4 regions of the Methylobacterium sp. JK268 genome follow, and region 3 is predicted to be linked to each of the others. Evidence: predicted binding sites of a transcription regulator. Region 3 holds the regulator's gene; each other region holds the start of a gene.
The links. The regulator PhoB, encoded in region 3, activates phosphate uptake and scavenging genes when phosphate is short. The targets are predictions, from matches to a motif close to TGTCATNNANCTGTCAT.

Region 1 (7,292 bases), on a different contig from region 3:
GTGCTGCCGGACGACTTCCTGATGCCGCCGGGCGGCCTCAACATCCGCACGCCGGACGGGATCCTGGAGCAGGAGGCCCGCCTCCAGGATTTCAAGCGCGACGCGATGCTGGCCTTCGTGCGGGCGAACAACCTCAACCGCATCGTGCTGTCGGGCGGGCGGCAGCCGAAGATCGGCGTCATCACGGTGGGCAAGTCCTACCTCGACGTGCGCCAGGCGCTGGACGACCTCGGCCTCGACGAGGTGACGGCGAACGACATGGGCCTGCGTCTCTACAAGGTCGCCTGCCCCTGGCCGCTGTCGCAGCGGGAACTCGTCGCCTTCGCGGACGGGCTCGACCTCATCATGGTGGTTGAGGAGAAGCGCTCGCTGATCGAAGTCCAGGTCCGCGAGGAGCTCTACGGGACGGCCAACCAGCCGATCTGCATCGGCAAGAAGGACGAGCGCGGCCAGTGGCTCTTCCCCGTGAAGGGCGCGCTGGACCCCAACGACATCGCGGTGGCGCTCGGCGAGCGCCTGCTGCGCTACCACCGCAGCGACGCGCTCGCGGCCCGGGTGGCGACTCTCCGGCAGGCGCAGGAGGTGCTGGCCGCGACCACCGACGTGGCGACGCGCACCCCGCACTTCTGCGCGGGCTGCCCGCACAACACCTCGACGAAGGTGCCGGAGGGCTCCCGCGCCTATGCGGGCATCGGCTGCCACTACATGGTGCAGTGGATGGAGCGCGGCACCGACGGCTTCACCCAGATGGGCGGGGAGGGGGCGAACTGGATCGGCGAGGCGCCGTTCTCGAAGCGCGGCCACGTCTTCCAGAACCTCGGCGACGGCACCTACAACCATTCCGGGTCGCTGGCGCTCCGCTGGGCGGTCGATACCGGCACCACCATCACCTACAAGATCCTGTTCAACGACGCGGTGGCGATGACCGGCGGCCAGCCCCACGAGGGCGGGCTCACGGTCGACCGCATCGCCGCGCAGGTCCGGGCGGAGGGCGTAGAGCGCATCGCCCTCGTCACCGACGAGCCGGACAAGTATCCGCCCGGGATGCGCTGGCCCGACGGGCTGACGATCCACCACCGGGACGAGCTCGACGCGGTGCAGCGTGACCTCGCCACCGTGCCGGGCGTGTCGGTGCTGATCTACGACCAGACCTGCGCCTCCGAGAAGCGGCGGCGGCGCAAGCGCAACGCGTATCCCGATCCCGACAAGCGGGTGATCATCAACGACCTCGTCTGCGAGGGCTGCGGCGACTGCTCGGTGCAATCGAACTGCGTCGCCGTGCAGCCGCTGGAGACCGAGTTCGGCCGCAAGCGGCGGATCGACCAGTCGAGCTGCAACAAGGACTTCTCCTGCGTGAACGGCTTCTGCCCGTCCTTCGTGACGGTGCACGGCGCCAAGCCCCGCACGAGCCCGCCCGTGGCGGTGACGGGCGCGCCGGACGAGGGCCTGGCCGAGCCGGCGCTGCCGACGATCGACGGCACCTACAACGTCGTGGTCACCGGCGTCGGCGGCACCGGCGTGGTGACCGTTGGGGCGATCCTCGGCATGGCGGCCCATCTTGAGGGCAAGGGCCTCGGGATGATCGACATGGCGGGCCTCGCCCAGAAGGGCGGGGCGGTGTTCAGCCACGTGCGGCTGGCGAATCACCAGGACGACATCCACGCGATCCGCGTCACGGCGGGCGCCGCCGACCTGATCCTCGGCTGCGACCTCGTGGTGACCGGCACCCGCAAGGTGCTGGCGGCGGTGCAGCCCGGGCGCACGCATCTCGTCGTCAACACGGCCGAGATCATGCCGGGCGACTTCACCCGCAAGCCGGACTTCTCGCTGCCGGCCGAGCGGATCAAGCGGGTGATCCGCGAGAAGGCCGGGGCGGCGCACGCGGACCTCACCGACGCGACAGGGCTCGCCGTCGCGGCGCTCGGCAATGCGCTCGCCGCCAACATGTTCATGCTCGGCTACGCGTGGCAGCGCGGGCGCATCCCGCTGTCGCGGGCGGCGATCCTGCGGGCGGTCGAGCTGAACCGCGAGGCGGTGCCGATGAACCTCGCGGCCTTTGCGTGGGGGCGGCGGGCCGCGGCTGCGCCGGAGAGCCTGGGCGTGCTCGCAGCGCCGCCGGAGGCCGAACTCGCGCCGGACCTCGACGCGCGGATCGCCCGCCGGGTCGCCTTCCTGACGGCGTACCAGAACTCCGCCTATGCGCGGCGCTACGCCCGCACGGTGGCATCCGTCCGCGAGCGCGAGGTTGCCGTGCATCCGGGCGGCACGCCGCTCACCGAGGCGGTGGCCCGCTCGCTGTTCAAGCTGATGGCCTACAAGGACGAGTACGAGGTGGCCCGCCTCTACACGGACGGTCACTTCGAGGCGCAGGTGCGCAGCGCCTTCGAGGGCGAGAACCTGCGCTACGAGTTCCACCTCGCGCCGCCGCTCCTCGCCCGCACCGACCCGCGCACGGGCCGGCCGCGCAAGATGCGCTTCGGGCCGTGGGTGATGAAGGCGTTCCGGGTACTCGCCGCGATGAAGCGCCTGCGCGGCACGCCCCTCGACGTGTTCGGCTACACGCAGGAGCGCCGGGAGGAGCGTCGTCTCGTGCGCGACTTCGAGGCCCTGGTGGCCGAGATCCTGCGCGACCTGACGCCCGCGAACCACGCGACGGCGGTCGGCCTCGCCAACCTGCCGCAGAGCATCCGCGGCTTCGGCCCGGTGAAGGCGGCGAACCTCGCTAAGGCCAAGGCCGAGGAGGCGGCTTTGCTCGCGCGGTTCCGGGCGCCGGAGGTGCCGCTGCCGCAGGCGGCGGAGTGAAACGAAGCGCCGCCTGAACCCTCCCCCCTCTGCGGGGGAGGGTGCTCCACGGAGTGGGGCGGGAGAGGGGAACCACGCTTCAGGAGAGATCTGAGCCGTCGTGCAGGGCGCTTCGTGGATCAGCGTCGCGCCGTCCTCTCGGCGGGACTGCATCCTGCTGCGCCTGTCCGCAAATCACCCTCCCCCGCCGAGGAGGGGGGTTCACGCTCGCGCTTGCCCCTTCGGCAGCCTCCGTCATCCAACCGTCACACCCCTCCCCGAAAGCTCCGACCGCCTCGAGCCCGGAGCCGACCGCATGGACTTCCACCGCCGCTTCACCGTGCTGATGTGCACGCCCGCCTTCGATCCCGACGACCTTGAGGGCGTCCGCGTGAATCAGATCGTGGCGGCGGTCGAGCAGCGGGGCTTCGAGGTGGTGCGCGCCCGCCGGGTGGAGGACGCGGCGATCGCCGTCCAGACCGACGCCGCCGTCGGCTGCCTCGTGGTCGACTGGGGCAAGCGCGGCCTCGACGGCAAGGCCGCCGCGCTCATCGACATGATGCGCAAGCGCGGCCTGGAGATGCCGATCGTCATCATGGTCCGGCGCAAGCGCCTGGAGGACATCCCGGTCGAGCTCCTCGACTTCATCGACGGCTACATCTTCCTCGCCGAGGAGACGCCGGAATTCATCGCGCGGGGCCTCGTCTCCCGCGTCACCCAGTACGCCGAGACCCTCAAGACCCCGTTCTTCGGCGCCCTCGTCGACTACGCCGAGAAGGGCAACCAGCTCTGGACCTGCCCGGGCCACAACGGCGGCATCTTCTACAACCGCTCGCCGATCGGCCGGATCTTCGTCGAGCACCTCGGCGAGGCGATCTTCCGCGACGACCTCGACAACTCGGTGCTCGATCTCGGCGACCTGCTCACCCACGAGGGGCCGGCCTTGCGGGCGCAGAAGGAGGCGGCCCAGATCTTCGGGGCGGAGAAGACCTACTTCGTCCTCAACGGCACCTCGGCCTCGAACAAGATCGTGCTCTCGTCGCTCGTGGCCGAGGACGACCTCGTGCTGTTCGACCGCAACAACCACAAGGCGGCCCATCACGGCGCCCTTCTCCTCGGCGGCGGCATCCCGATCTTCCTGGAGACCGACCGCAACGCCTACGGGCTGATCGGCCCGATCGACCACGACGCCCTCGACGAGGCGGCGATCCGCGAGAAGATCCGCCGCAACCCGCTGGTCACGGACAAGGAGGCGTGGCGCAAGCCGCGCCCGTTCCGCGCCGCGGTCATCGAACAGTGCACCTATGACGGCACGATCTACGACGCCCGCGAGATCCTGGCGCGGATCGGCCCGCTCTGCGACTACATCCTGTTCGACGAGGCCTGGGCCGGCTTCATGAAGTTCCACCCGCTCTATGCGGGCCGCTTCGCCATGGGACTGGAGGGTCTGACCCCCGAGTCGCCCGGGATTATCGCGACGCAATCGACCCACAAGCAGCTCGCGAGCTTCAGCCAAGCGTCGCAGATCCACACCAAGGACGGGCACATCCGCGGCCAGAGCCGCCGGGTCGAGCACCGGCGGCTCAACGAGAGCTTCCTCGTCCACGCCTCGACCTCGCCCTTCTACCCGCTCTTCGCCTCCCTCGATGTCGGCGCCCAGATGATGAAGGGGCGCTCGGGCATGATCCTGTGGGACGACACGATCCGGCTCGGCATCGAGTGGCGCAAGAAGGTGCGGGCGATCCGCAAGGAATTCGAGGAGAACGAGGCCGACCCGGCCCGGCGCTGGTTCTTCGATCCCTTCGTCCCCGACGTGGTGGCGGGGCCGGACGGCGCCGAGGTGCCCTGGGAGAGCGTGCCCACCGACCTCCTGGCCGGCGATGCGCGCTACTGGGAACTCGCCCCCGGCGCGCGCTGGCACGGCTTCACCAAGGTGGCGCCGGGCTACGCCATCACCGACCCGAACAAGCTCACGGTGCTCACGCCAGGCTTCGACCGCCGGACCGGCGCCTACGCGGATCACGGCGTGCCGGCGCCGATCGTCGCGCAGTACCTGCGCGAGAACCGCATCGTGGCCGAGAAGAACGACCTGAACTCGCTCCTCTTCCTGCTGACGCCGGGCGTCGAATCCTCGAAGGCCGGGACGCTGATCTCGGGCCTCGTCGCCTTCAAGCGGCTGCACGACGACAACGTGCCGCTGGAGGAGGCCATGCCGGATTTCGTGCGCCGGCGGCCGCAGCGCTACCAGGGCGTGCGCCTGCGCGACCTCTGCGCCGAGTACCACGCGTTCCACCGCGAGGCGAACACCTCGGCGCTGCAGCGGCGCCAGTTCATGGCCGAGCACCTGCCCGAGATGGTGCTGCCGCCCAAGCAGGCGGCCCAGATGCTGACCCGCAACAAGGTCGACTTCGTGCCGATCGCGGAGGCGGCGGGCCGGATCGCCACGACCCTGATGCTGGTCTATCCCCCGGGCATCGCGACGGTGCTGCCGGGCGAGCGGCTGGACGGCCGGGCCAAGCCCATGCTCGACTACTTCACGATGTTCGAGGCCTCGGCGAACCTGTTTCCGGGCTTCGAGGCGGAGATCCAGGGCGTCTACCGGCAGGTCGAGCCGGACGGGCGCATCCGGTTCTACACCTACGTGTTGCGGGAGGATGCTGCCGCAAGGTAATCTGCGCGCCGCATGATCAGCCGCCGCGAGATCCTGGCCGCCGCAGCCGCGTCGGCCCTTCCGTCCTTCTCGACCGCGAGGAGCGCCATGGCTGTCGAGCAGGCATCGCCCCCTCCGGGTGAGCAGGATCTCGGGGCGCGCCTCGACGATGCGGTGGCGCGCAACCGCGTCTGGAACCTGCACGGCGTCGTCGTACGGCGCGGCGGCGAGATCGTGCTCGAACGCTATTTCGAGGGCGAGGACAATGCCCGCGGGCGTCCCCTCGGCCGGGTGGCCTTCGCGCCGGAGACCCTGCACGACCTGCGCTCGGTGTCGAAGAGCATCGTCGGCCTCCTGTACGGCATCGCCCTGGCGCGGGGCCGGGTGCCGCCGCCCGAGTCGCCGCTCTACGCCGCCTTCCCGGAACATGCCGATCTCGCCCGCCAGCCCGGGCGCGAGCGCATCACCGTCGCGCACGCCCTCACGATGTCCCTCGGGCTCGCCTGGGACGAGACCAGCCGCAGCTACGCGGATCCCGAGAACAGCGAGATCGCGATGGACCGGGCGCCCGACCCGATCCGCTTCGTGCTGGAGCGGCCGGTCCTGCACCCGCCGGGGCTGCGCTTCACCTATTGCGGCGGGGCGACGGCGCTGCTCGCCCGGCTGATCGCGCGGGGAACCGGGACCGCCCTGCACGACTACGCCCGCGAGGTGCTGTTCGAGCCCCTGGGCCTCGGCCCGACGGAGTGGCTGGCCGCGCCCGACGGCACGCCCTACGCGGCCTCGGGCCTGCGCATGGCGCCCCGCGACCTCGCCCGGATCGGCGAGCTGGTGGCGGGCGGCGGCAGCCTGGAGGGCGTGTCGATCGTGCCCGCCGACTGGATCGCCGCCGCCACGACGCCCGCCGTGAGCATCGATGAGGTGCGCCGCTTCGGCTTTCACTGGTACGTGTGGGATGTCGCGTCCGGACGGACGCTGGGCTGGGTACCCGAGCATCTCGACCGGGTCTGGGCCTGCTACGGGGAGGGTGGGCAGCGCCTCTTCATCCTGCCCGGGCGGGACCTCGTGGTGGCGGTCACGGCCGGCAACTACCTCGCCGAGGACCAGTGGATCCCGCCCAATCGGGTGCTGCGGGACGTGGTGCTGGCCGGATTGGCCTGAGGGCGTGCCCGTTTTCCCGCGTCGGACGTTACGCACCAGCCACTGAACCGCCCGCTCCCTACCGGAGCGGCAGCGCGAGGCAGACCGCCGCCAGGATCACCGCGTAGGCGACGCGTCGAAAGAGCCTTTCGGAGGCGGCGTGGAAGCCGCGCGCGCCGGCCATCAGCCCGAGCCCGTACGGGACGAGGAGCGGCAGCGCGAGCGCCGCGCGGTCCGCCGTCAGCACGCCGCCGGCGGTGAGGACCATCCCGGAGATGAGGGTGGAGAGGCCGAAATAGGCCATCAGGTTGTGGCGGACCTGCGCCGCCTCGGCGGATTGGCTGGCGAGCCAGAACACCGCGAGCGGCATCCCGCCCAGCGAGGCGAAGCCGTTGGCGAGGCCCGAGGCGCCGCCGACGGCGACGGAGAGCCCGAGCGAGGGCCGCCCGCGGTAGCGCCACCCGGTCATCAGGGCGGCGAGCCCGGCCAGGATCGCGCCCGCCGTGAGCCAGCGCGCCAGGACCGGGTCGAGCCGCGTCACCAGCCATACGCCGGCCGGGAGCAGCGCCGTCGCGCCCGCGAGCAGCGGCAGCACCTCCCGCCAGGTGGCGTGCCGGGTCGATCGCGCGCCGAGCCAGAGCGAGAACGGCGCGTCCACGATCCAGATCAGACCCACCGCGGCGGCGGGCCCCACCACCGCTGCGGCGAGCGGGACGAACAC
Region 2 (7,292 bases), on a different contig from region 3:
GGATGAACTGGTTCCAGAACGGGTCGGGCGTGAGGGTCGGCTTGGCGAGCAGCACCTCGCCGACGACGTTGCCGCTGCCCCGCTCCGGGCTCCAGGGATCCTGGGCCGAGCCGCCGATGCGCAGCTCGGAGACGATGCTCAGCGGCTGCACCGGCGCGGTGTAGGCCGGCACCGGCGCCGCGAGGTCGGCGGCCGGGGCGCCGGAGCCCATGGCGATCGTGAGTGCCGCGAGGCCGAGGAGCGTGGAACGCATATCGTGCAAGACCCGAAACGCTCCGTCTAGGAGCGTTGCATATCCTAGCGGTTGCAGACCGCCGCCGTCTCGGCACGCGGCGGGACCGGTTTTGATTTCCGCGTGTTGCGGCGGGGCGGCCACACCCGGACCGCGACCCGGCCCGCACAGGCGATGGCGCGGGGCGGCCGGAGGACACGCCGGCCGTCAGCGCCGCGGCGCCTTCAGGCCCAGGAAGCGGATCACCAGGTAGACGATCACGGCCGAGACGGCGGCGATCGCCAGCGCGATCGTCGTCCCGTCCTCGTAGTCGCTCAGGTAGAGCCCCTTGGTGTTCATGCCGAAGAACCCCGTCACCAGGGTCGGCGGCAGGAACAGGGCGGTCAGCACCGAGAGGGTGAAGAGCTGGCGGTTGGTCTCCTCGGCGAGCCGGTCGGAGAGCTCCTCCTGGAGCAGGCGGCTGCGCTCGGCCATCGCCACCATGTCCCGGTCGAGGGAATCGAGGCGCTGGGCGATGCGGGAGGCGGTCGCGAGTTCCCGGTCGGCCAGCCCCTCGACGGCCCCGTCCTGCTCGAAGCGGTGGAACACCGCCCGCAGGCCGAGGAGCTGGCGATGGAGCCGCACCGCGTCGCGGCGGATCGGGCCGATCCGCCGCCGCTCGTCGCGGGCGGCCTCGTCGATGATGTGGTCCTCGATCGCGTCGAGTTCCTCCGACAGGGCGGTGCCGCGCTGCGCGATCGCCGTGACCACGTGGCCGACCAGCGATTCGAGGAGGCGGATCGGCGCCTGGATCGGCTCGCCCTCCTGGGCGGCCTCCCGGGTGGCGTCGGGCGCGACCACCGGGTGGCGGCGGCCGCTCACCAGGAAGCGCGGGCCCATCACGAAGTGGAGCCGCCCCGCCGGGTCGGGCTTGGCGGCCTCGCGGTCGCGGACGAGATCCGCCACCACGCCGCCCACGAAGCCGCCCTCGACGGCGATGCGCTGGTGCTCGTCGCGCGCGAAGGCCGCGGCGGCGAGCCGCGGCGGGCCGAGCCGGCCCTCCGCGATCATGCCCTCGATCCGCGCATCGACGAGGTTGAGGTGCAGCCACAGGAAGCCCTCGCCGAAACTGCCGAGGTCCGGCAGGGCCTCGTCGCGGGAGACGGGGCGGCCGCGCCCGGTCTCGTCGAAGACCATCGCGAAGAGCAGGCCCGGAAGGGTCGGCTCGTCGCAGAGGAGGCGCGGGGTCGCCGCGGCCGCCGTGGCGGTCATCGTCAGAACACGCGGACGAAGATCGCGTAGAGCACGCCCGAGAGCAGCATCGCCACCGGCAGGGTGAGGATCCAGGCCATGGCGAGGTTGCGCAGGGTCGAGACCTGCAGGCCCGAGCGGTTGGCCGCCATGGTGCCGGCCACGCCGGAGGACAGGACGTGGGTGGTCGAGACCGGCAGGCCGTACATGTCGGCGGCCGCGATGGTCGTGGCGGCGACGAGCTCGGCCGAGGCGCCCTGCGCGTAGGTCAGGTGCGTCTTGCCGATCTTCTCGCCCACCGTCACGACGATGCGCTTCCAGCCCACCATGGTGCCCAGCCCGAGCGCGATCGCCACCGCGACCTTGACCCAGGTCGGGATGAACCGCGTCGCCTCGTCGAGGCTCTTCTTGTAGGCGTTCAGCGTGCCGACCTCGGCGGCCGAGAGCTCGCTCTCCTTGTCCTTCATCAGGAAGCGGATCGCCTCCGAGGCGAGGTACATGTCGTTGCGGGTGTTGCCCACCACCTCGGCCGGGACCTTGGCCAGCGAGCCGTAGCGGTCGATCTGCCCGGCGATGTCCTTCACCAGCACGGCGAGCGACGGGTAGGTGCCGCCCTCGATCTTGTGGGCCGAGACGTAGGCGGTCACCGCCGGGCGGGGGTCGCCGATGATGTCGTAGCCCGCGGCCTTCGTGGCGATGACGCCCGAGGCCGCCTGCGAGGTCAGGCGGAACTGCGCCAGGGAGGAATCCGGCAGCGAGCGGTTGAGGGCGTAGGCGGTGGGCACGGTGCCGATCAGGATCAGCATGATCAGGCCCATGCCCTTCTGCCCGTCATTCGACCCGTGCGCGAAGGACACGCCCGTGCAGGTGGCGATCAGCAGGCCGCGGATCCACCACGGCGGCGGCTCCTTGCCCTTCGGCTCGGCGTAGAGGGCGGGGTTGCGCACCACGAACTTGAGCACGAGCAGGAGTGCCGCGGCGGCCATGAAGCCGACGAGCGGCGAGAGCAGCAGCGACCAGCCGATCTCCGTCGCCTTCGACCAGTCGACGCCGGAGGTGCCGTCGCGGCCGCGCATCAGGGCGTTGGCGACGCCGACGCCGATGATCGAGCCGATCAGCGTGTGCGAGCTCGAGGCCGGCAGGCCGAAGAACCACGTGCCGAGGTTCCAAATGATCGCCGCGATGAGCAGCGCGAACACCATCGCGAAGCCGGCGCTCGACCCGACCTGCAGGATCAGCTCCACCGGCAGCAGGCTGACGATGCCGAAGGCCACCGCGCCCGAGGAGGTCAGAACGCCGAGGAAGTTGAAGAAGCCGGACCACACCACCGCCACGTTGGCGGGCAGCGAGTGCGTGTAGATCACGGTCGCCACCGCGTTGGCGGTGTCGTGGAAGCCGTTCACGAACTCGAAGCCCAGCGCGATGACCAGCGCCACGAAGAGCAGGAGGAAGGGCAGGTAGGTGACGACCGCGGTCCCGGTCTCGGTGACGTCGAGTCGGATGCTGTAGGCGACGTAGAGCAGCGCTGCCCCGAGCACCGCCAGGAAGATCACGGCGGCGAGGCCGGAGGTCCGCCCGTCGAGGTTCGGCCGTCCCTCCGGCGAATGCTGCGTTCCCGAAGGACCCGACAACGAGCCCAAGTTGCCGATTGCCGAATTCGACATCGCCGCTCCCCCTATGGTGAAGGGACTCTGCCACGCGTCCCCGCCGGGACCCTGATCCCGGAGGGACGACACTCGTGTGACAGGCGGCGGGGCGGGATTTCACTTCCGCTCCCCATGGGCATGCTGTCCACGGCGCCGGCGCGGAGATCCCGCCGGCGACGGCCGGCGCGGGGTCGCTCCCGCGCCGGCCTCGGCTCACTCCATCATGTTCATGAGGTCGCCGACGCGCATGTCGCGGATGGAGTCGAGGGACATGCCGCCCATCCCGCCCATGCCCTGCATCCCGCCCATCATGCCGCCGATCTGGCGCATCCAGTAATTGGCCTGCCGCATGGCCGAGCGGCTCTGCGGCCCGCCGAGCCCCCCGAGGCCGCCGGGCACCCCATAGCCGCCCGCGTAGCGGCGCCGGCCCGCGACGTGGCGCGCCGGGCGGTGCAGCATCGCCATGCGGCCGTCGCGTCGCATCGCCATCCGGGCCGGGGCGGCGCGGGAGGCGGCGAAGCGGGGCGTGGCCTGGGCCGCGAGGGCGCGGGACGCCATCGGCCGCGGCGTCGCCCGCGCGGCCGTCCGGCTCTCCGCCAGGCGGCGGGGCGTCGCCCGCGCGGCGAAGCGGGGCGTCTCCGGCCGCGGCGCCGCCGCCTGCCGGGTCGCGCCCTGGGCCTCGTTCATCACGGTCCGGCAGGCGGGGCTCAGATTCGCGGATTCCCGCCGCAGGCAGGCGGTGATCGCCCCCACGTTGGGGATCGCGGAGGCGCAGAGGCGCCACGCATCCGACGTGCAGGCGGCCCGCTGCTGGGCGGTGCCCTGCGCGAAGGCGGGCGGTCCGGTGAGCAGCAGCGCCACCACCGCGACGATCGAAGAGGATCTCATGGACATGTTCCTCCAACCCGGGAGACAGACAGCTTCGTCGAAGAAGCCGTCTTTGTCTCGCCCCTCGCCAGTCGTGAGGCAGTGTGACGCCGCACGCCGGCTGGATGCTCTTTGCGATTCGGGTCGAGGACTGGTCGATTCGGGTTCAGGGGGCCGGATGCGCGCGGGCGGCGTCGCGGCCGACCCGGCTGTGCCGGCGGCTGTAGCCGAAATAGATCGCGAGCCCGATCGCCAGCCAGATCACGAGGCGCAGCCAGGTCTCGCCGTCGAGGGAGGCCATCATGGCGAGGCAGACCACGATGCCGGCGATCGGCACGAGGGGCACGGCCGGGGCGCGGTAGCCGCGCGGCTCGTGCGGGTGGGTGCGCCGCATGATGATGACGCCCGCGCAGACGATCACGAAGGCGAGCAGCGTGCCGATGCTCGTCATGTGGCCGAGCTGGCTGATCGGCAGGAAGCCCCCGAGCAGGCCGGTGAAGACCATGAAGACGAGGTGCGAGCGGTAGGGCGTGCGCCAGGCCGGGTGGATCGCCGCGAAGACCTTCGGCAGCAGCCGGTCCTGGGCCATGGCGTAGAACACCCGCGACTGGCCGTAGAGCAGCACCAGCATCACGGTGGTGAAGCCCGCGATGACGCCGAGCGTCACCAGCACCTGCAGGAAGGGGAACGGGGTCTGGGCGATCGCGGTGGCGACCGGGGCGGCGTCGCCCTTCATGGCGTCGTAGCGCACGAGGCCGGTGAGCACCGCCGCGAAGGCGATGTAGAGGACGGTGCAGATCGCCAGCGAGCCGAGGATGCCGACCATCATCGTGCGCTGGGGGTTCTTGACCTCCTGGGCCGCCGTCGAGACCGCGTCGAAGCCGATATAGGCGAAGAACACCACGCCCGCCGCCCGCATGATCCCGCTCCAGCCGTACTCGCCGAAGCTGCCGGTGTTCTCAGGGATGAACGGCACGTAGTTCTGCGCCTTGACGTAGAACAGCCCCACCCCGACGACGGCGAGCACCACCGCGACCTTCACGACGACGATCACGGCGTTGACCCGGGCCGATTCGCGCACGCCGCGGATCAGCAGGAGCGAGATCAGGCAGAGGATCAGCACGGCGGGTAAATTGACGAGGCCGGTCGTGGCGGTGCCGTCGGCGAGCTGCACCGTCTCGAAGGGCGAGTGGAGCAGCCGGGGCGGCAGGGCGATGCCCCAGCCCTGCAGCAGGGTGGCGACGTATTTCGACCAGCTCACCGAGACGGTGGCGGCCCCCACCGCGTATTCGAGGACGAGGTCCCAGCCGATGATCCAGGCCACGAACTCGCCCATCGTGGCGTAGGCGTAGGTGTAGGCGCTGCCCGAGACCGGGATCATGCTGGCGAGTTCGCTGTAGCACATGCCCGCGAAGGCGCAGCCGAGGGCCGCGATGGCGAAGGAGATCACCACGGCGGGGCCCGCATGCTCGGCCGCCGCGATGCCGGTGAGCGAGAACAGGCCCGCCCCGATGATCGCCCCGATGCCGAGCGCCACCAAGCTCCAGGCGCCGAGGCTGCGCTGGAGCCCGTGCTCCCCCGCCGCCGCGTCCGCGTTCAGCCGCTCGATCGGCTTCGTCCGCAGCAACCCGCCCGCCCCCTCGGCCATCTCCGCCTCCCAATCCGGATCAGCGCGCGAGGATCGTTGCCCGCCTGATCATCAGCGTAGAACGCGCGAGCTGCCGCAAAGGTCAATGACGTGCGGACGGCGATGCCGGACGCGGAGCGGGCACTCAGGCCGGGGCGAGGACCGGATCGGCCGCGGCCTCCTCGACCTCCTCCGCCGCCTCGTCCCAGGGCGTCCGGGCCGGGCCGCCGAGCCGGGCGAGCAGGGCCTCGATCTCCTCCGGGAAGACGCCGCTGCGGTCGAGGCCGAAGGCCGCGTCGAGGACCGGGGCGAAGCTGTCGATCAGACGGGAGGGGTCCCCCTCCGCGGCAGGCCGGGCGGATGGCTCGGGCGGGAACGCGGGGGCGAGCATGGCGGGGGCCGCTCCGGGACGCGCGACGCCGCGCGCCGGGAGCGGCGCGGGGGCGGCGACGGTCGGTGTTCGATGAAGCGGGACTATAGGGCGGCCGGATGAACGGCGGCTGACAGATCCCGTCCGGCGCCGGTCAGGCGAGGGCCGGAGACGGTTTCTTCACAGGTCCCGCGGTGCCCTCCGGAGGGGCCTCTCGGAGGCGGGGCGCCTCACGGGAACTGGATGGCGTCCACCACCTGCCGGAAGCGCGGCAGCAGCTTCTCGCGGTCCTCCGCCCGCACCACGCCGACCGCCCGGAAGTAGCCGTCGGGCTTGAAGCGGATGGTCTGCGAGACCACCACGGGCGTGCCGGAGGGAACGTCGGTGGCCCGCGCGACGATCTCGTGCCAGTCGGCGCCGTTCTGCCGGAAGCCCTGGGAGCGCTCGATGGCGAAGTCCTTGAGGGTCTGGTTGGAGTAGAGCGCCGCCTTGGCGAACGCGTCGCGCTGGTCGGCGGGAAGCGCGGGCTGCACCGCCTCGGCGAGGACCAGGATCGGCTGCTCCAGGCTGGCCATCTGGTCCTTGGGCCCGTCGGTGTAGAGGACCGAGTTGCCGGCGAGCACGCGCACGGGCCGCAGGCCCGCGGTGTCGGTGACCCGGAACGGGAGGGCGGAGACCTGCTGGTCGAGGCTCAGCGCCGGGCGCAGCTTCACGCTGGTGAGCATCTTGCGCATGGCCTCGTCGGTCTCGCTGCCCGGCAGCATCTGGCCGATGACGAGGCCGGTCACGGTCGGATCGGCGACGAGCATCACCCACTTGGCGATGGTGGGCGCGCCGGGCTGCTCGATCGGCTGCTCGCCGGTGAACAGGATGCCCTTGGTGCCGCCGTCGAGGGCGAGTTCCTCCCGGTTCTTCACGGTGAGGCCCTGGGCCTTGAGGCTCTCCGCGGTGAAGCTCGCGGTGAGCGCGGCGTAGTCCTGCGGCGGCAACTCGACCACCGAGACGGTGGCGCCGCCCCCGGGCCGCTCGAAGCCGGTGAAGCGCCGCGACACCTGCATGTCCTGGATCGGCTCGAAGCCGAAGCGGGAGCCGGGCGGGAACACCGCGTCGGCGGCGCGGGCCGCTCCCGACAGGGCGAGGCTCACGAGCAGGGCGGCGAGGACGCGCAAGGACATGGTCGCGATCTCCTGCGGCCGGCCTGAGGGGCCGGCCGGGTCTGGCGGGCGATGGGTCGGCCCGCGGCCCGCCGCTGTCAAGCGGAGACCCGTCGCAGGGTGAGGTTGAGGCGGCCCCCGGGCGGCACCGCCGGCAGGGGCGGGG
Region 3 (7,292 bases):
TGATCATGACGGTGATCGGAATCGTGGTGGCGACGCCGGTCGGGGTGCTCGCCGGCACCTACCTCGCCGAGTACGGGCGAACCTCCAAGCTCGCGGACGCGATCCGCTTCCTCAACGACATCCTGCTGTCGGCGCCCTCGATCCTGATCGGCCTGTTCGTCTACACGGTCATGGTCCGCCCCATGGGCGGCTACTCGGGGTGGGCCGGCGGCGTGTCGCTGGCGATCATCGCCACCCCGGTCATCGTGCGCACCACCGAGGACATGCTGCGCCTCGTGCCGAGCCCCCTGCGCGAGGCGGGGGCGGCCCTCGGCGCCCCGCCCTCGATCGTCATCCGCGCGGTGACCTGGAGGGCCGCGCAGGCCGGCATCGTCACCGGCATCCTGCTGGCGCTGGCCCGCATCGCGGGCGAGACCGCGCCGCTCCTCTTCACCGCCCTCAACAACAATTCCTGGTTCAGCCCGAACCTGATGGGCGGCGTCGCCAACCTGCCGGTCATGATCTACCAGTTCGCCCTGTCCCCCTACGAGAACTGGCGGCAGCTCGCCTGGGCGGGCGCGCTCCTGATCACCGTCACCATCCTGGCCCTGTCGATCGCCGCTCGCATCTTCCTGCGCGGCGGCAAGAGCCGCTGACGCCGATGCCCGCGTCGATGAGGCCGACCCCGTTCCGATCCTCCGGAGAATCCCGATGAGCGCCTCCGCCACCGCCGCACCGGTCGTCAAGTCGGGCTCGGCCGACGAGACCGCGCCCGTCCGGCTCGCCGTCAAGAACCTGAACTTCTACTACAACACCTTCCAGGGGCTGAAGAACGTCAACCTCAACTTCCACGACCGGCAGGTGACGGCGCTGATCGGCCCGTCGGGCTGCGGGAAGTCCACGCTTTTGCGCACCTTCAACCGCATCTACTCGCTCTATCCGGAGCAGCGGGCGGAGGGCGAGATCCTGCTCGACGGGCGCAACATCCTCGACCCGTCGATCGACCTCAACGAGCTGCGCGCCCGGGTCGGCATGGTGTTCCAGAAGCCGACCCCCTTCCCGATGTCGATCTACGACAACATCGCCTTCGGCATCCGCCTCTACGAGCGGCTCGGCAAGGCCGACCTCGACGTGCGCGTCGAGGAGGCCCTGCGCAAGGCCGCCCTGTGGGACGAGGTGAAGGACAAGCTCAAGCAATCCGGCATGGGCCTGTCGGGCGGCCAGCAGCAGCGCCTCTGCATCGCCCGCACGGTGGCGCAGCGCCCGGAGGTGATCCTGTTCGACGAGCCGACCTCGGCCCTCGACCCGATCTCGACCGGCCGCATCGAGGAGCTGCTGGAGCAGCTCCGCGGCGAGTTCACCATCGCTATCGTCACCCACAACATGCAGCAGGCGGCCCGCATCTCGCAGTTCACCGCCTTCATGTATCTCGGCGAGCTCATCGAGTTCGGGCCGACCAACCGGTTGTTCATGAACCCGACCAAGCGGCAGACGCAGGATTACATCACCGGCCGGTTCGGCTGAGCGAAACCATATCGAGCGGGGAAAGCGCCATGCCGGACCACATCGTCAGTTCCTACGACGCGGACCTGCAGAACCTGCGCCGCAGCATCGCCGAGATGGGCGGCATCGCCGAGAAGATGATGGCGGATTCCGCCACCGCGCTGGTGCGGCGCGACTCGACCCTCGCCCAGGCGGTGATCGCGGCGGATTCCCGCCTCGACACGCTCCAGCGCGAGATCGAGGAGCGGGCGATCCTGCTCATCGCCAAGCGCCAGCCGATGGCGATCGACCTGCGCGAGACCATCTCGGCGATCCGCGTCTCGGGCGACCTGGAGCGGATCGGCGACCTCGCCAAGAACATCGCCAAGCGGGTGGTGGCGATCAGCGACCAGCCCCAGCCGCAGAAGGTCGTGGTCGGCGTCCAGCACATGAGCGACCTCGTGCAGGAGCAGCTCAAGGACGTGCTCGACGCCTACGCGACGCAGGACACCGCCGCGGCCCTCGACGTCTGGGCCCGCGACGGCGGCATCGACGCCCTCTACACCTCGCTGTTCCGCGAACTCCTGACCTACATGATGGAGGATCCGCGCAACATCAGCTTCTGCACGCACTTGCTGTTCTGCGCGAAGAACGTCGAGCGGATCGGCGACCACACCACGAACATCGCCGAGACGATCCACTACCTCGTCACCGGCGAGACCCTGCCCACCGACCGGCCGAAGAACGACCGGTCGAGCTTCGCCACGGTCGCCCCGCCGGCGCCGGAGGCCTGATACCACCGGTCATTTTTAATGACCGGTGGTTCCGTTCTCGAATTTTCGTCAAGCCTCTGGCTTGGCATCGAAAATTCGAGATGGTCAACGGCCCGATGCGTCAGCATCCTGGGCCGTTGGTATGACATCGTCGGGAGTGCAGCGTCCTTGATGAGCACCAGGATCCTGATCGTCGAGGATGAGGAGCCGTTGACACTGCTCCTCCGCTACAACCTCGAGGCGGAGGGCTTCACGGTCGACGCGGTCGCGCGCGGCGACGAGGCCGACATCCGGCTGCGCGAGCATGTGCCGGACCTCGTCCTCCTCGACTGGATGGTCCCGGGCCTGTCCGGGATCGAACTCTGCCGCCGCATCCGGGCGCGGCGGGAGACCGAGCGCCTGCCGATCATCATGCTGACGGCGCGGGGGGAGGAGGGCGACCGGGTGCGCGGGCTCGCCACCGGCGCCGACGACTACATCGTCAAGCCCTTCTCGGTGCCGGAGCTGCTCGCGCGGGTGCGGGCGCTGCTGCGCCGCGCCAAGCCGGCCCACGTGGCGCATCTGCTCGTCGCGGGCGACATCGAGCTGGACCGGGTCAGCCACCGGGTCCGCCGCGAGGGCCGCGAGCTGCATCTCGGCCCGACCGAGTTCAAGCTGCTCGAATTCCTGATGCAGAGCCCCGGCCGGGTCTTCTCCCGCGAGCAGCTCCTCGACGGCGTCTGGGGCCACGACGTCTATATCGACGAGCGCACGGTGGACGTGCATATCGGCCGCCTGCGCAAGGCCATCAACCGGCCGCGCCGGCCCGACCCGATCCGGACCGTCCGGGGCTCCGGCTACTCCTTCGACGAGATGTTCGCCAGCGGCGCCATCTAGGTGGAGCGCACGCGCGAGGCGGTGTCGTTGCTGAAGCACCCGGCTTCCGGAACCGTGGCGCGTCGAGCAGGCGATGGGTGCGCAGCGCTCCGCGACGGGTTCATCAGCGGAACGCTCCTGGAGCGCACGACACGCCTCATGCTGAGGTGCGATGTGTCTTCCCTATTCGTTCCGCTGATGAGCCTATCACGGAACATTGTACACGCGATAATCTGCTTGTGAGAGAATTCTGCACGGGCATCGACGCACTCGCATCAATTGCTCAATATCTTCGCCGCCGATCACACCCCGCGTTCATGCGCGAGGGACGGCGAAGCCGGTGAGGAACCGATGCCAACGGCCCGGCATGGGCTCGCCTCGCCCCGCGCGTGCGGAGTCGCGCGGGCAGCGCTCGGCCATGGCCCGCGCCGGTCAGCGGAAGGCCACGACCCGGCGGTCGCTGCGCTTGCGCTCGGCGGCGGGCTGGTAGGCGATGCGCGCGTGATGCGTGCAGTAGGGCAGGCCGGTGATGGACCGCGCGCCGCAGAAGCGGAAATCCGGGGAGGCCGGGTCGCCCATGGGCCAGCGGCACATGAATTCCCGCAGCTCCATGATCGTCACCCGCTCCGAGACCGGCAGCGCCACCTCGACCGGGGCCGGCGGCTCCGCGCGGATCAGGGCGAGCGGCGCGGGCGCGGGCGCCACGATCGTCGGGAGGGTGGCGGGGCGCTCCTCGTCGCCGGGGGCGCGGCTCCGGGGCGCCGGCGCCCCGTTCGTCTTCGTCACGCGCCCGGCGAGGCCGAGACGATGCACCTTGCCGATCACCGCGTTGCGCGACACGCCGCCGATCTCGGCCGCGATCTGACTCGCGCTGCGCCCCTCGCCCCAGAGCCGCTTCAGGAGCTCGACCCGTTCCTTCGTCCAGCTCGGGCCCGCATCCACCATCGCCGCCTCCGACATCCCCCATCCACCAGCCGCAACGACGCACGCGACCGCCCGCGATCGGCCAAGCGACCGCCCGTCCCGTGCCTCGAATCCTGCTGATGATCGCCGCTTCGTGACAGCGCTTGCGACGGGGGTGAACCTACAGGAGCCGCCGTTCTTCGCGCAAGAGTCCCCGGCTCGGCACCGGCCCTTTTCCCGGCGCGCGGCGGAGGGCGCCGGCCGCTCGCGGCACCGTCGCGCAGCGCGATGCGGGCGGCGGGGCGGGAGGAAGACGGCGGCGGAAAAACGCGGCTGAACAAGGCGTTAATGCGTCGTCCCGCGGGTGCAGTGCGGCCGGTGCGGCGCGTTCGGGACGGGCCGGGCGATCGGATCTGAGTCGCGCGGTAGGCCTGCCGGAGGCGCCGGACCGGCGCGGGCGGGCGAGGAGAGTGGCATCCGCGCCACGCTTCGGCGGACCGGGATCCGCCGCCCGCCGCGCCGCGGCCGACGCGACGGCGCATGCTCCACGTTGCCCGCGTGCCGGCCTGCACCTATGGTTTCGCTCCGGCGCCCCGCGCGCCCGACAGGATTGTCGCGCACTATGGGACCCTTCATGCGGACATCTCTCGCGGCCCTCCTGCCGGCCCTCGTCCTGGCCCCCGCCGGTCTCGCCGCGGAACCGGTCGGCGGGATCCACCTGGCGCCGCACCGTGCCGTCTACGACCTCACCCTGCTGCGCAGCGAAGGGGCGCGCTCGGTCGACAGCGCCCGCGGGCGCATCGTCTTCGACTTCGCGGGCGATGCCTGCCACGGCTGGACGCTCCAGTACCGGCAGGTGACCGTGCTGGAGAGCGCCGAGAGCGGCACCCGCACCTCGGACCTGCGCAACAACACCTTCGAGAGCGGCGACGGGACGGCCTTCCGCTTCCGCACGCAGACGGACCTGAACGGCAGCGCGCAGCCCCCCGTCGACGGGGACGCGAAGCGCGACGCCGCGGGGCTCGCGGTCGCCATCAAGGAGCCCCAGCGCGCGCGGATCGCCGTGCCCGGGGAGGTGCTGTTTCCCGCCTCGCACATGCGCCGCCTGATCGAGGCGGCGGAGGCCGGCGAGCACACGGTCTCGGTCAAGGTCTTCGACGGGTCGGATGACGGCCGCAAGGTCTACGACACGCTCGCGGTGATCGGCCCCCGCCGCACCGGACCGGCCGCCGTCGAGGCGAAGCCGGAAGGATCGGCGGACCCGGTGGACGGCAAGGCGGCGGGCCCGCCGGCGGAGGCGCCCCTGCAGGCGGGCGGCATGGCGACGATGCCGCGCTGGCCCGTGACCCTGAGCTACTTCTCCAGCGGCGAAGGGGAGCGCACGCCGATCTACGTGCTCTCCTTCGACCTCTACGAGAACGGCGTCAGCGGCGCGCTGCGGCTCAATTACGGCGATTTCACCCTGAGGGGCGACCTGTCGCGGATCGACCTCGGGGCGCAGAGCACGACGTGCACGCCCTGACCGGGCGCCGCGGCCGTGCTTTCCTCTTCCTCTGCGGAAGAAGCCGCCGAATGCCGGCGGAGCCGCGCACCTCCGCCGGGGTCACCGATGCCGCAGCCCGCCGAGCCGCTCGCGCTCTGCACCGATGACGATCTCGGCTACCAGCGCGGCCGGACGCGCTTCCTCCCCGGCGCGGGCTTCGCCTTCGACGAATCCTATCGCCTCGCCCACCTGCCCCTGGTCGCCCCCGAGCACCCGCTGGCGATCCCCGCGCGGCCGGGCACCTTCTACGATCGAGGCCGGCACCCGACCGTGACCTCGCTCGTCCTGCCGGTGCCGGTGGAGGATCTGCTGGCCTCGCCGGCCTATCGGGATCTCGACGCCGCCCTGCGGGCGGCGCCGTTCGCCCGCAAGATCGCCTGGATGGTGGCGGAGCGCCGCCGCCCCCGCCTCCATGCCACGCTCTGCGGCGGCCTCGCGGTCGGGGAGGCGCCCTTCGCCCTCGACCCGGCGCAGCGGGCAGCCCTGGCGGAGATCGGGCCGATCACCGTCGAGCTGCGCGGCCTGTTCTCGGGCAATCTCAATCTCGGCCGCCTCTACCTGCGGGCCTATCCGGAGAGCCGCGGCGGCGAGAACGTGGTGCGGATCCTGCAGCGCCGGCTCGGACGGAAGGAGTCCGACCTGTACGTCGTCGGCCTGCACAATCTCATCGAGGAGCTCGATCCGGACGAGGCCGCGGGCCTCGACGCGCTGATCGCCGCGTGGTGGGAGCGGCCGATCCTGCGGTTCCGGGCGGATCGCCTCTGGCTGCTGCGCGCCCGTGACGACCTCGTGCTGGATGGGGAGATCGGCGCCGTGGTGCCTCTCGCCTCGAGAGGGGGTGGGGCATGAGCGCGACCGGCGCGCCGGACCACTTCGCGCCGATCATCACCGAGCGGCTACGCCTGCGCTGCCCGCGGGCGGACGATGCGGAGGCCGTGTCGCGGATGCTGACGCCCGCAATCAGCCGCTGGCTGGCCTCGTGGCCGGTCCCGTTCACCCCCGCGATGGCAGCGGAGCGGATCGCAGCGGCGCGCCGGGCGGTCGCCGAGAACCGCGCCCTGATCTGCGCCATCGACGGGCGGGCCGATGGGATCCTGATCGGCTGGATCGGCGTCGTGCGGGAAGCGCAGGGCTGCGGCACGCTGGGCTACTGGCTCGGCGAGGCGCATCACGGGCGGGGCGTCATGCGCGAGGCTGCGCCCGCCCTGGTCGCGGCGGCATTCGCGCGGCTCGACCTCGCCGTGATCGAGGCGTCGGCCAACCCGGAGAACGCGGCCTCCCTCGGGGTGATGCGCGCCTGCGGGATGTGGCCGGCAGGGACGCGGGTGATCCACGCGCCGGCCCGCGGCCGCGACGAGGCGTGCCTCGTCTACCGGATCGCCTCGCCGACCGACCCCGCCGCGGATTGACTTCGCACCCGCACAACGCCATATCGGTGCTGCAGCGTCAGCGGCCGTACGGCCTGCGTGAGGAGGCTGCGTGACGGATTGGCCCGCTCCCATGCGCGGCAGGCCCGGCCTCCTCTTCAATCGCTTGACCCCTCCGGGCCGCTCCATCACGCGGGCAGCCCACCCCGAGAACCGGATCGCGATTGCAGTGCCACGCGCACCCTCACGGGCGATCCCGCTGCTCCCGAAAGTTCCACTCCCTTGACCCAATTCACTGATTTCGGCCTCGCGGCGCCGATCCTGAAGGCGCTCGCCGAAACCGGCTACGTCACGCCGACCCCGATCCAGGCCCAGGCCGTCCCGCTGGCC
Region 4 (7,292 bases), on a different contig from region 3:
GCGGCCCGGCTCGACCTGGCGCCCGGGCGCGTGCTCATCACCATCGCGAGCGTGAACGTCGACGCGGCGGGCACGCCCATCCAGGCGACGCGCGGACTGTTCGTGGCGGACCGGGTGGAGCTGGTGGTCGAGAGCGACGCTCCGGGAGCGCCCGCTACCGCCGCTCGCCCCCGATGATCGCGCGCCGCAGCCGCCCGGAGACGAAGTCGATCGCCGCCACGGTGACGAGGATCATCAGCACCAGGAAAGCCACCTGCTGGAGTTCCAGCACCCGGATCAGCTCGGTCAGGTAGGTGCCGATGCCGCCCGCGCCCACGATCCCGATGATCGTCGCCGAGCGCGTGTTCGATTCGAAGTAGTAGAGCACCTGGCTCGCCAGGACCGGCAGGATTCCGGGCAGCAGCCCGAAGCGCAGGCGGTGCAGGCCGCTGCCGCCCGAGGCGGTCACGCCCTCCTGCGGTTTGCGGTCGGCGGTCTCGATCGCCTCGGCGAAGAGCTTGCCGAGCGCGCCGAAATCCGAGCACGCGATCGCCAGCGCTCCCGCGAAGGGGCCGAGGCCGACGACGTTGATCCAGAGCAAGGCCCAGATCAGCACGTCGACGGAGCGGATCACGTCGAAGCCGCGCTTCGTCGTGAAGCGCAGGAACGGGTTCGGCGCGGCGTTTCGGGCGGCGAGGAACGCGAACGGGAAGGCGAAGACGGCCGCCGTGAGCGTGCCGAGGAAGGCGATCGCCAGGGTCTCGCCGAGCGCCTTGAGGAAGTCGACGAAGTGGCCCTCCGCCGAGGGCGGAAGCATGAGGACGGCGAACTGGCCGAGGCGCCCGAAGCCGTTGAGGATCCGCAGCAGCGAGAAGTCGAGCCACACCATCCCGAAGACGGCGAGGCCCAGGAGGAGGGCGATCGCGCCGATGGCCGAGAGCCGCTGGCGGAGGGGCGTCGCGAAGGCGCCGGGATGGCGCTGCTTCAGGCCGGAGAGGTCGGCGAGCGCCGCCTCGCGCAGAGCGGAGGCGCGGCTCACAGGCCCGCCTCCCGGCCGAGCAGGCGGTGGCGCAACCGCTCGGTGCCGACGTCGATGCAGATCACCGTCGCGATGATCATCAGCAGGATGGCACTCACGTCAGTGTAGTAGAAGTTGCGGATCGCCACGAGGAATTCCTGCCCGATGCCACCTGCGCCGACGAAGCCGAGCACGCCCGCGCCGCGCACGTTGATCTCGAAGCGCAGCAGCGCGTAGGAGGCGAAGTTCGACAGCACCTGCGGCACCACGGCGAAGCGGACGGTCTCGACCCAGGTGGCGCCGCTCGCGGTCAGGCCCTCGACGGGCTTCATGTCGATGTTCTCGACCACCTCGGCGAAGAGCTTTCCGAGCGCGCCGGCCGTGTGGATGGCGAGCGCCAGCACACCGACCATCGGGCCGAGGCCGAAGGCGATCACGAAGATCAGCGCGAACACCACCTCCGGCACCGTCCGGAACACCTCGAGTCCTCGGCGGGTGACGAAGCACAGCGCGCGCGAGCGCACGAGGTTCGCGGAGGCGAGGAAGCAGAGCACGAAGGCCGCGAGCCCGCCGAACAGCGTGCCGAGATAGGCCATCAGCAGCGTCTCGCCGAGGAGCCCGAGCCATTTCGGCAGGCCCCAGTACCAGGCGGCGAGGTCGGCGGGGAGCGTCGCGAGACCGAGCGACGGCGTGATCTGGCCAAGGTAGGAGGTGAAATTCGCGATATTCTCGACGAAGGTGAGCGGCCTCACCTCCGCCATCCAGCCCGCCAGGACGGCGAGGAGGAGCAGGACGGCGAGCACGGCGAGGCTGCGTCGCCGCGCGCCCGCGACGGCCGCCTCGTAGGCGCCGGCGAGGGCGAGGGCCTTCGCCGGCTCGAGAGGTGCGATGCGGTGGGTCACGACCCGTCCGCAGGCTTACGAGCGCTTGCGCTGCTCGTCGTTGAACCGGATCATGTCGATGATCGGCTGGTAGTCCTTCAGGGTCACCTCGGTGAGGCCGAGGTCCTGCCCGTCCGAGAGCTTGTCGAACACGGCCTTGTCCTTGGTCGGGAGGGCCACGAAGGCGGTGCGGATCGCCTGCTTGAGATCCGCGGGAAGGCTCGCCAGCACCGCGAAGGGACCTTCCGGAAGGAACTCGGACTTGAACACGATCCGGAAGTCGGAGGGTTTCAGCGGCGTGCCGTCGGGCCCCTTGAGCAGGCCCTTCGTCTGCATGCGGGTCACGGTGCTGTCGGTCTCCGAGTTCCAGAGCGTCGCCGAAGCATCCGAGGTGCCCTGGATCAGGGCCAGAACCGAGTTCTCGTGGCTGCCGGCGAAGAAGGTCTTGCCGAAGAACTTCTCGACGTCGTAGCCCGCCTTCTGCAGGAAGAAGCGCGGCGCTTGGTTGCCGGAGGTCGAGTTAGGGTCGACCAGGGCGAGGTTCTTGCCCTTCAGGTCGGCGATGGACTTGTAGGGGCTGTCGGCCTTGACGTAGATGACCGAATAGTAGCCGGAGGCCCCGGTGTTGTGCTTCTGGTTGACGACCGGCTCGACCTTGACACCGGTCAGGATGGCGCGGGCGAAGGAGGCCGGGCCGTAGAAGCCGATGTGGATGTTGCCCGCGCGCTGGCCCTCGATCACCGCCGCGTAGTCGTTGGCGACGCGCAGCTTCACCGGCACCCCGAGCTGCTTCGACAGGTAGTCGGCCAGCGGGGTGTAGCGGTCGACGGTTCCGGAGGCGTTCTCGACCGGGATGACGCCGAAGGTCAGCTCCGGATACTTGGCCTTCCAGTCCTGCGCGACGGCCGGGAGGGTGAGCGCCGCGAGCGCCGCGAAGGCGCCGACGAGGGAGCGTCGGTTCAGCATCGTGTCCGTCCTTCTGCTTCGTATCGGCGGGCCTGCGCCCGCCCCGGAACCGTCAGGCTCCGATCACCGCCGGCACCGGCTTCGCGCCGGGCTCGGGAAGGGGCTTGGCCGGCGGGCGGTCCATGACCTCGCCGGCCTCGAGTCCGTAGAGCTCCTGCGCCACGTCCTCGGTGAGGTCGAAGGCCCGCCCGTCGAAGACCAGGCGGCCGGCCGAGAGGCCGATCAGACGGTCGCAATAGGCGCGGGCGAGGTCGAGGGAATGCAGGTTGCACAGGACCGTGATGCCGTAGCGCTTGTTGGCCTCGGCCAGCGCGTCCATCACGAGACGCGTGTTGCGCGGATCGAGGGAGGCGACCGGCTCGTCGGCCAGGATGATCTCAGGTTCCTGCACCAGGGCGCGGGCGATGGCGACCCGCTGCTGCTGGCCGCCCGAGAGCGCGTCCGCCCGGTTGCCCGCGAAGGGGCCCATGTCGAAATTCTCCAGCGCCGCCAGCGCCAGAGCCTTGTCCTCCTCCGACCACAGGCGCAGGAGCGAGCGGTAGGCCGGGACGTGGTTCAGGCGCCCCATCAGCACGTTCGTCAGCACGTCGAGTCGGCCGACGAGGTTGAACTGCTGGAAGATCATCGCGCAGCGGCCGCGCCACTCGCGCAGGCGCCGCCCGCGCAGGGCCGTCACGTCGAGGCCGTCGTAGAGGATGCGGCCCTCGGTCGGGTCGGCGAGGCGGTTCAGCATCCGCAGGAAGGTCGACTTCCCGGCCCCCGAACGCCCGATCACGCCCACGAAGCTGCCCGGCTCGATGCGCAGCGAGACCGAGTCCACCGCGCGGCGGGCGCCGTATTGGCGCGTCAGGTTCTCGACAACCAGCATTGATCCGTCCGCGAAGAAGTATGCGGGACGTAAACGCCCGTTCGGCGACAGTTGGATGACATTGCCGGCGCACGAGGCCCCGCCGCGCCGGGGCGGCGGGGCCTCGAGGACTCGTTACGCCCCGGAAGACGATTGGTACTTCTGGACGAAGGCGGCGGCGGGCAGGGCGCGGAAGTCCGGCAGGGCGCGGCGCAGGCGGTCGTGGTCCCAATCCCACCATGCCAGCCTCCGCAAGCCCTCGACGACGTCGGCAGGGAATCGTGGCCGCACGACGCGAGCCGGATTCCCGACCGCGATCGCGTAGTCGGGGATGTCCCGCGTGACGACCGATCCCGCGCCGACGACCGCGCCGGTCCCGATGCGGCGGCCGGGCAGCACGATCACGCCGTGCCCGATCCAGACGTCGTGGCCGATCTCCACCGGGAGGGCGCGCCGCCGGTCGAAGAAGGCGGCCTCGTCCTCCTCCTCCGGCCAGTACTGGCTCGCCCGGTAGGTGAAGTGCGCCTGCGAGGCCCGCTCCATCGGGTGGTTGCCGGGATTGATCCGGACCATGGCGGCGATCGAGCAGAACTTCCCGATCCGGGTCGAGATCACCTCGCCGTCGTTCACGATGTAGGAGTAGTCGCCCATCCGTGTCTCGGCGAGCCGGGTGCGGGCGCCGACCTCCGTGTAGCGCCCGAGGGTGCAGTCGCGCAGCGCGGCGGTGGGATCCACGAGGGGCTCGGGGCCGAGTCTCTTCGTCATGCCGCTCCTCCGAAGGGAAAGCGCCGCAGCACCCTGAACGGGCCGTCGCCGTCCTGCCGGAGCACCGTCACGGCATCGATCGTCAGGGGCTTCCCTGCCCCATAGGCGGCGGCGAGGCGCTGGCGCCAGGCCGCCCGCTCCGCCTCGGGCAGCGCGTCCGTCAGCGTCATGTGGAACCGGAAGCGCTCGAAGACGTACGGGTAGCCCCAGCGGTCGAGGAGCGCCCGTTCGCGGGGATCGAGGCGCTCCGGCCGCCGCCGCGCCCGCTCCGCCGGCGTCAGGGGCGCCCGCAGCGGGTCGAGCGCGGCCACGCACTCGGCCGCGAACAGCCCGAGGGTCTCGGGCGCCGCGACCGGGATCAGCGCCGTGAAGGCCCCGAGCGTCACCACGGTCAGGGGTCCGACGGGAAGCGGCGGGCGATGCGCCGCGAGGTCGCCCGCGCGGTCGAGGAGGTCCGCCTCGGTCGCGGCCTCCGCGAGGCGCATGGGCGCCTTCAGGGTGGCGTGGAAGCCGTAGCGGCGCGGCGAGGCGGTGACCGCGGCGGCGTCGGGGAACCCGTCGAGCGGCGGAACCTCCGCCCCGGTGACGCTGTCATAGCCCAGGATCCCGCGGCCGAATGCGGCAAGCCCGGACCCGGGATCCGGCGTGTAGTAGAGCGCGTAGCGGGGACGATCCGTCACGAAGAGCCCTCGGGTTGACGAGCATTCCGGTTCAGCATGCCGGCGTGACGGTTCGGTGACGAGCCCCGCGGGACCTCCTGCGGGATCTGGAGAGCGGCGCGGATCATGGCGAAACCCGGCGAGCGGGGCGAGGCGAGGCCGGCGGAACGGGCCCTGGTGGTGGGCGTAATCGGGCACGTCGATCACGGCAAGACCGCGCTCGTGCGGGCGCTCACCGGCACCGACACCGATCGCCTGAAGGAGGAGCGCGAGCGCGGCGTCTCCATCGTTCCGGGCTTCGCCCTGTTGCGGGTGCCCGGCGGCGAGATCGACCTGGTCGACCTCCCCGGCCACGAGCGCTTCGTGCGCGCGATGATCGCCGGGGCCACGGGCATGCGCGCGGTGCTGCTCGCGGTGGATGCCCGCGAGGGCATCAAGCCGCAGACGCTCGAGCACCTCGCGATCGCCCGCCTGATCGGCGTGCGCCGGGGCGTCGTCGCCCTCACCAAATGCGATCTCGTCGACGAGGAGGAGGCAGGCCGGCGCGCGGCCGAGATCGCGGCCCTCGTCGCCGCCGCGGGCATCGAGGCGGCGGCGCCCCTGCGCACCTCGGTGACGCGGGGCGAGGGTCTGGGCGAGCTCGCGGGCCGCCTCGCGGACCTCCTGCGCGACGGCGTCGCGAGCCCGGACGACGGCGCCCCGATCCTGCCCATCGACCGCGTCTTCCCGCGCCCCGGCTTCGGCGCCGTCGTGACCGGGACCCTCCGCCGTGGGCGGCTGGCCGTGGGCGACGGCGTGGCGGTGGCGCCGGAGGGCATCGCGGGCGCGGTGCGCGGGCTCCAGTCCCACGGGCGGCCCGTGGAGGCCGCGGAGCCGGGCCGGCGCGTCGCGGTGGCCCTGCGCGGCGTTGATCTCGCGCAGCTCCGCCGCGGCCAAATCCTGGCGCCGCCGGGCCTGCTCGTGCCGAGCCGCTGGCTCGACGTGTCGCTGACGGTCCTGCGCGACGCGCCCGCCGCCCTGGCGAGCGGGACGCGCCTGCGGCTCCTCGCCGGCACGACCGAGCTACCGGTGCGCCTGCGGCTCCTCGACCGCGAGACCGTCGAGCCCGGCGAGGAGGCCCTCGCCCAGCTCCACGCGGACGAGGCGGTGGCGCTTCCCGCGCGCGAGCCGTTCCTGCTGCGCTCGGATTCGCCGAGCCTCACCCTGGGCGGGGGCACGGTGCTCGACCCCGCCTCCCGCCGCCGCCGCCGCCGCGATCCGCGCCTGCTGGCGGAGTTGCGGGTTCTGGCCGACGGCCGGCCCGCCGACATCCTTCGCGCCCGGCTGACGCGGGCGGGACGGGCGGGGGCGCGCCTCGACGACCTCTCGCGGCTGGTCGGCATCGCGGCCGAGCGGGTGCGGCGGCACCTCGCGGCCCTCGGCGCCCTCGACCTCGGCGAGCGCTTCCTCGGGGCGGACGTCCTCGACGGCGCCCGGATCGACGCGATGGCGCTCCTCGACGCGCACCACCAGGCGCACCCGATGGAGCACGGGATCGCGCTCGCGCGCCTCGGGGCGGGCCTCGCGGCCGACGAGGGCGTGACGGCGGCGCTGGTGCGCGACCTCGTGGCGTCGGGCCGTGCCGTGCGCGAGCGCGACCTCGTGCGCGCGGCCGGGTTCGATCCGGCCCGGCAGGAGACGCCGACGGCGCGGGCCCTGGCGGAGCAGTTCCGCCGCGCCGGACTGACGCCGCCGGACGAGGCCGAGGCGGTCGGCCGCGACATCCGGCGCCAGGAGGCCGTGGCCTACCTCGTGCGCTCCGGCCTGCTGATCCGCGCGGCGGACCGGGTGCAGCGCCGCACCATCCTGTTCCACAAGGATGCGATCGAGGGGGCGAAGCGCACCCTCGTGGACGCGTTCGCGGTGCAGGCCGGCGGCGAGGGGTTCCTGGCCCGCGAGGCCGGGGCCGTTCTCGGCATCTCGCGCAAGTTCTCGATCCCGCTGCTCGAACACCTTGACGCCACGCGCTTCACCCGCCGCATCGGCGACCGCCGCGTGCTGATCGGCGCGTTGCCCCCTGGACCCGGCGGCCCCGCCTCCCCATAACGGATCACGGAGGCGATCGGGGTCTGGTGGCCCCCCTGGTCTTCAAAACCAGTGGCACGCGAACAGCGTGCGGTGGGTTCGATTCCCATCCG

Region 1: a site for PhoB is predicted at 3,035-3,051, ahead of ACW9J6_RS29445 (Orn/Lys/Arg family decarboxylase). Genes of this name have one in related genera too.
Region 2: a site for PhoB is predicted at 3,192-3,208, ahead of ACW9J6_RS28275 (inorganic phosphate transporter). Genes of this name have one in related genera too.
Region 4: a site for PhoB is predicted at 5,181-5,197, ahead of ACW9J6_RS02990 (DUF1045 domain-containing protein). Genes of this name have one in related genera too.

What each region holds. Positions count from the first base shown of each region.
Region 1 is NZ_JBSVZN010000038.1:34,894-42,185, forward strand. It holds gene ACW9J6_RS29440 (indolepyruvate ferredoxin oxidoreductase family protein) at 1-2,802, shown strand, start outside; gene ACW9J6_RS29445 (Orn/Lys/Arg family decarboxylase) at 3,098-5,452, shown strand; gene ACW9J6_RS29450 (serine hydrolase domain-containing protein) at 5,540-6,592, shown strand; gene ACW9J6_RS29455 (sulfite exporter TauE/SafE family protein) at 6,651-7,292, opposite strand, start outside.
Region 2 is NZ_JBSVZN010000035.1:87,975-95,266, forward strand. It holds gene ACW9J6_RS28265 (acyloxyacyl hydrolase) at 1-253, opposite strand, end outside; gene ACW9J6_RS28270 (transporter) at 440-1,483, opposite strand; gene ACW9J6_RS28275 (inorganic phosphate transporter) at 1,486-3,126, opposite strand; gene ACW9J6_RS28280 (hypothetical protein) at 3,322-3,996, opposite strand; gene ACW9J6_RS28285 (amino acid permease) at 4,142-5,623, opposite strand; gene ACW9J6_RS28290 (hypothetical protein) at 5,748-5,993, opposite strand; gene ACW9J6_RS28295 (hypothetical protein) at 6,203-7,147, opposite strand; gene ACW9J6_RS28300 (alpha-ketoglutarate-dependent dioxygenase AlkB) at 7,225-7,292, opposite strand, start outside.
Region 3 is NZ_JBSVZN010000001.1:269,899-277,190, reverse strand. It holds gene pstA (phosphate ABC transporter permease PstA) at 1-635, shown strand, start outside; gene pstB (phosphate ABC transporter ATP-binding protein PstB) at 691-1,503, shown strand; gene phoU (phosphate signaling complex protein PhoU) at 1,533-2,255, shown strand; gene phoB (phosphate regulon transcriptional regulator PhoB) at 2,406-3,110, shown strand; gene ACW9J6_RS01185 (GcrA family cell cycle regulator) at 3,522-4,034, opposite strand; gene ACW9J6_RS01180 (cell envelope integrity EipB family protein) at 4,627-5,514, shown strand; gene ACW9J6_RS01175 (hypothetical protein) at 5,602-6,384, shown strand; gene ACW9J6_RS01170 (GNAT family N-acetyltransferase) at 6,381-6,944, shown strand; gene ACW9J6_RS01165 (DEAD/DEAH box helicase) at 7,185-7,292, shown strand, end outside.
Region 4 is NZ_JBSVZN010000002.1:223,021-230,312, reverse strand. It holds gene phnF (phosphonate metabolism transcriptional regulator PhnF) at 1-177, shown strand, start outside; gene phnE (phosphonate ABC transporter, permease protein PhnE) at 155-1,018, opposite strand; gene phnE (phosphonate ABC transporter, permease protein PhnE) at 1,015-1,899, opposite strand; gene phnD (phosphonate ABC transporter substrate-binding protein) at 1,915-2,844, opposite strand; gene phnC (phosphonate ABC transporter ATP-binding protein) at 2,897-3,712, opposite strand; gene ACW9J6_RS02995 (chloramphenicol acetyltransferase) at 3,827-4,456, opposite strand; gene ACW9J6_RS02990 (DUF1045 domain-containing protein) at 4,453-5,136, opposite strand; gene selB (selenocysteine-specific translation elongation factor) at 5,242-7,200, shown strand; tRNA gene ACW9J6_RS02980 (tRNA-Sec) at 7,209-7,292, shown strand, end outside.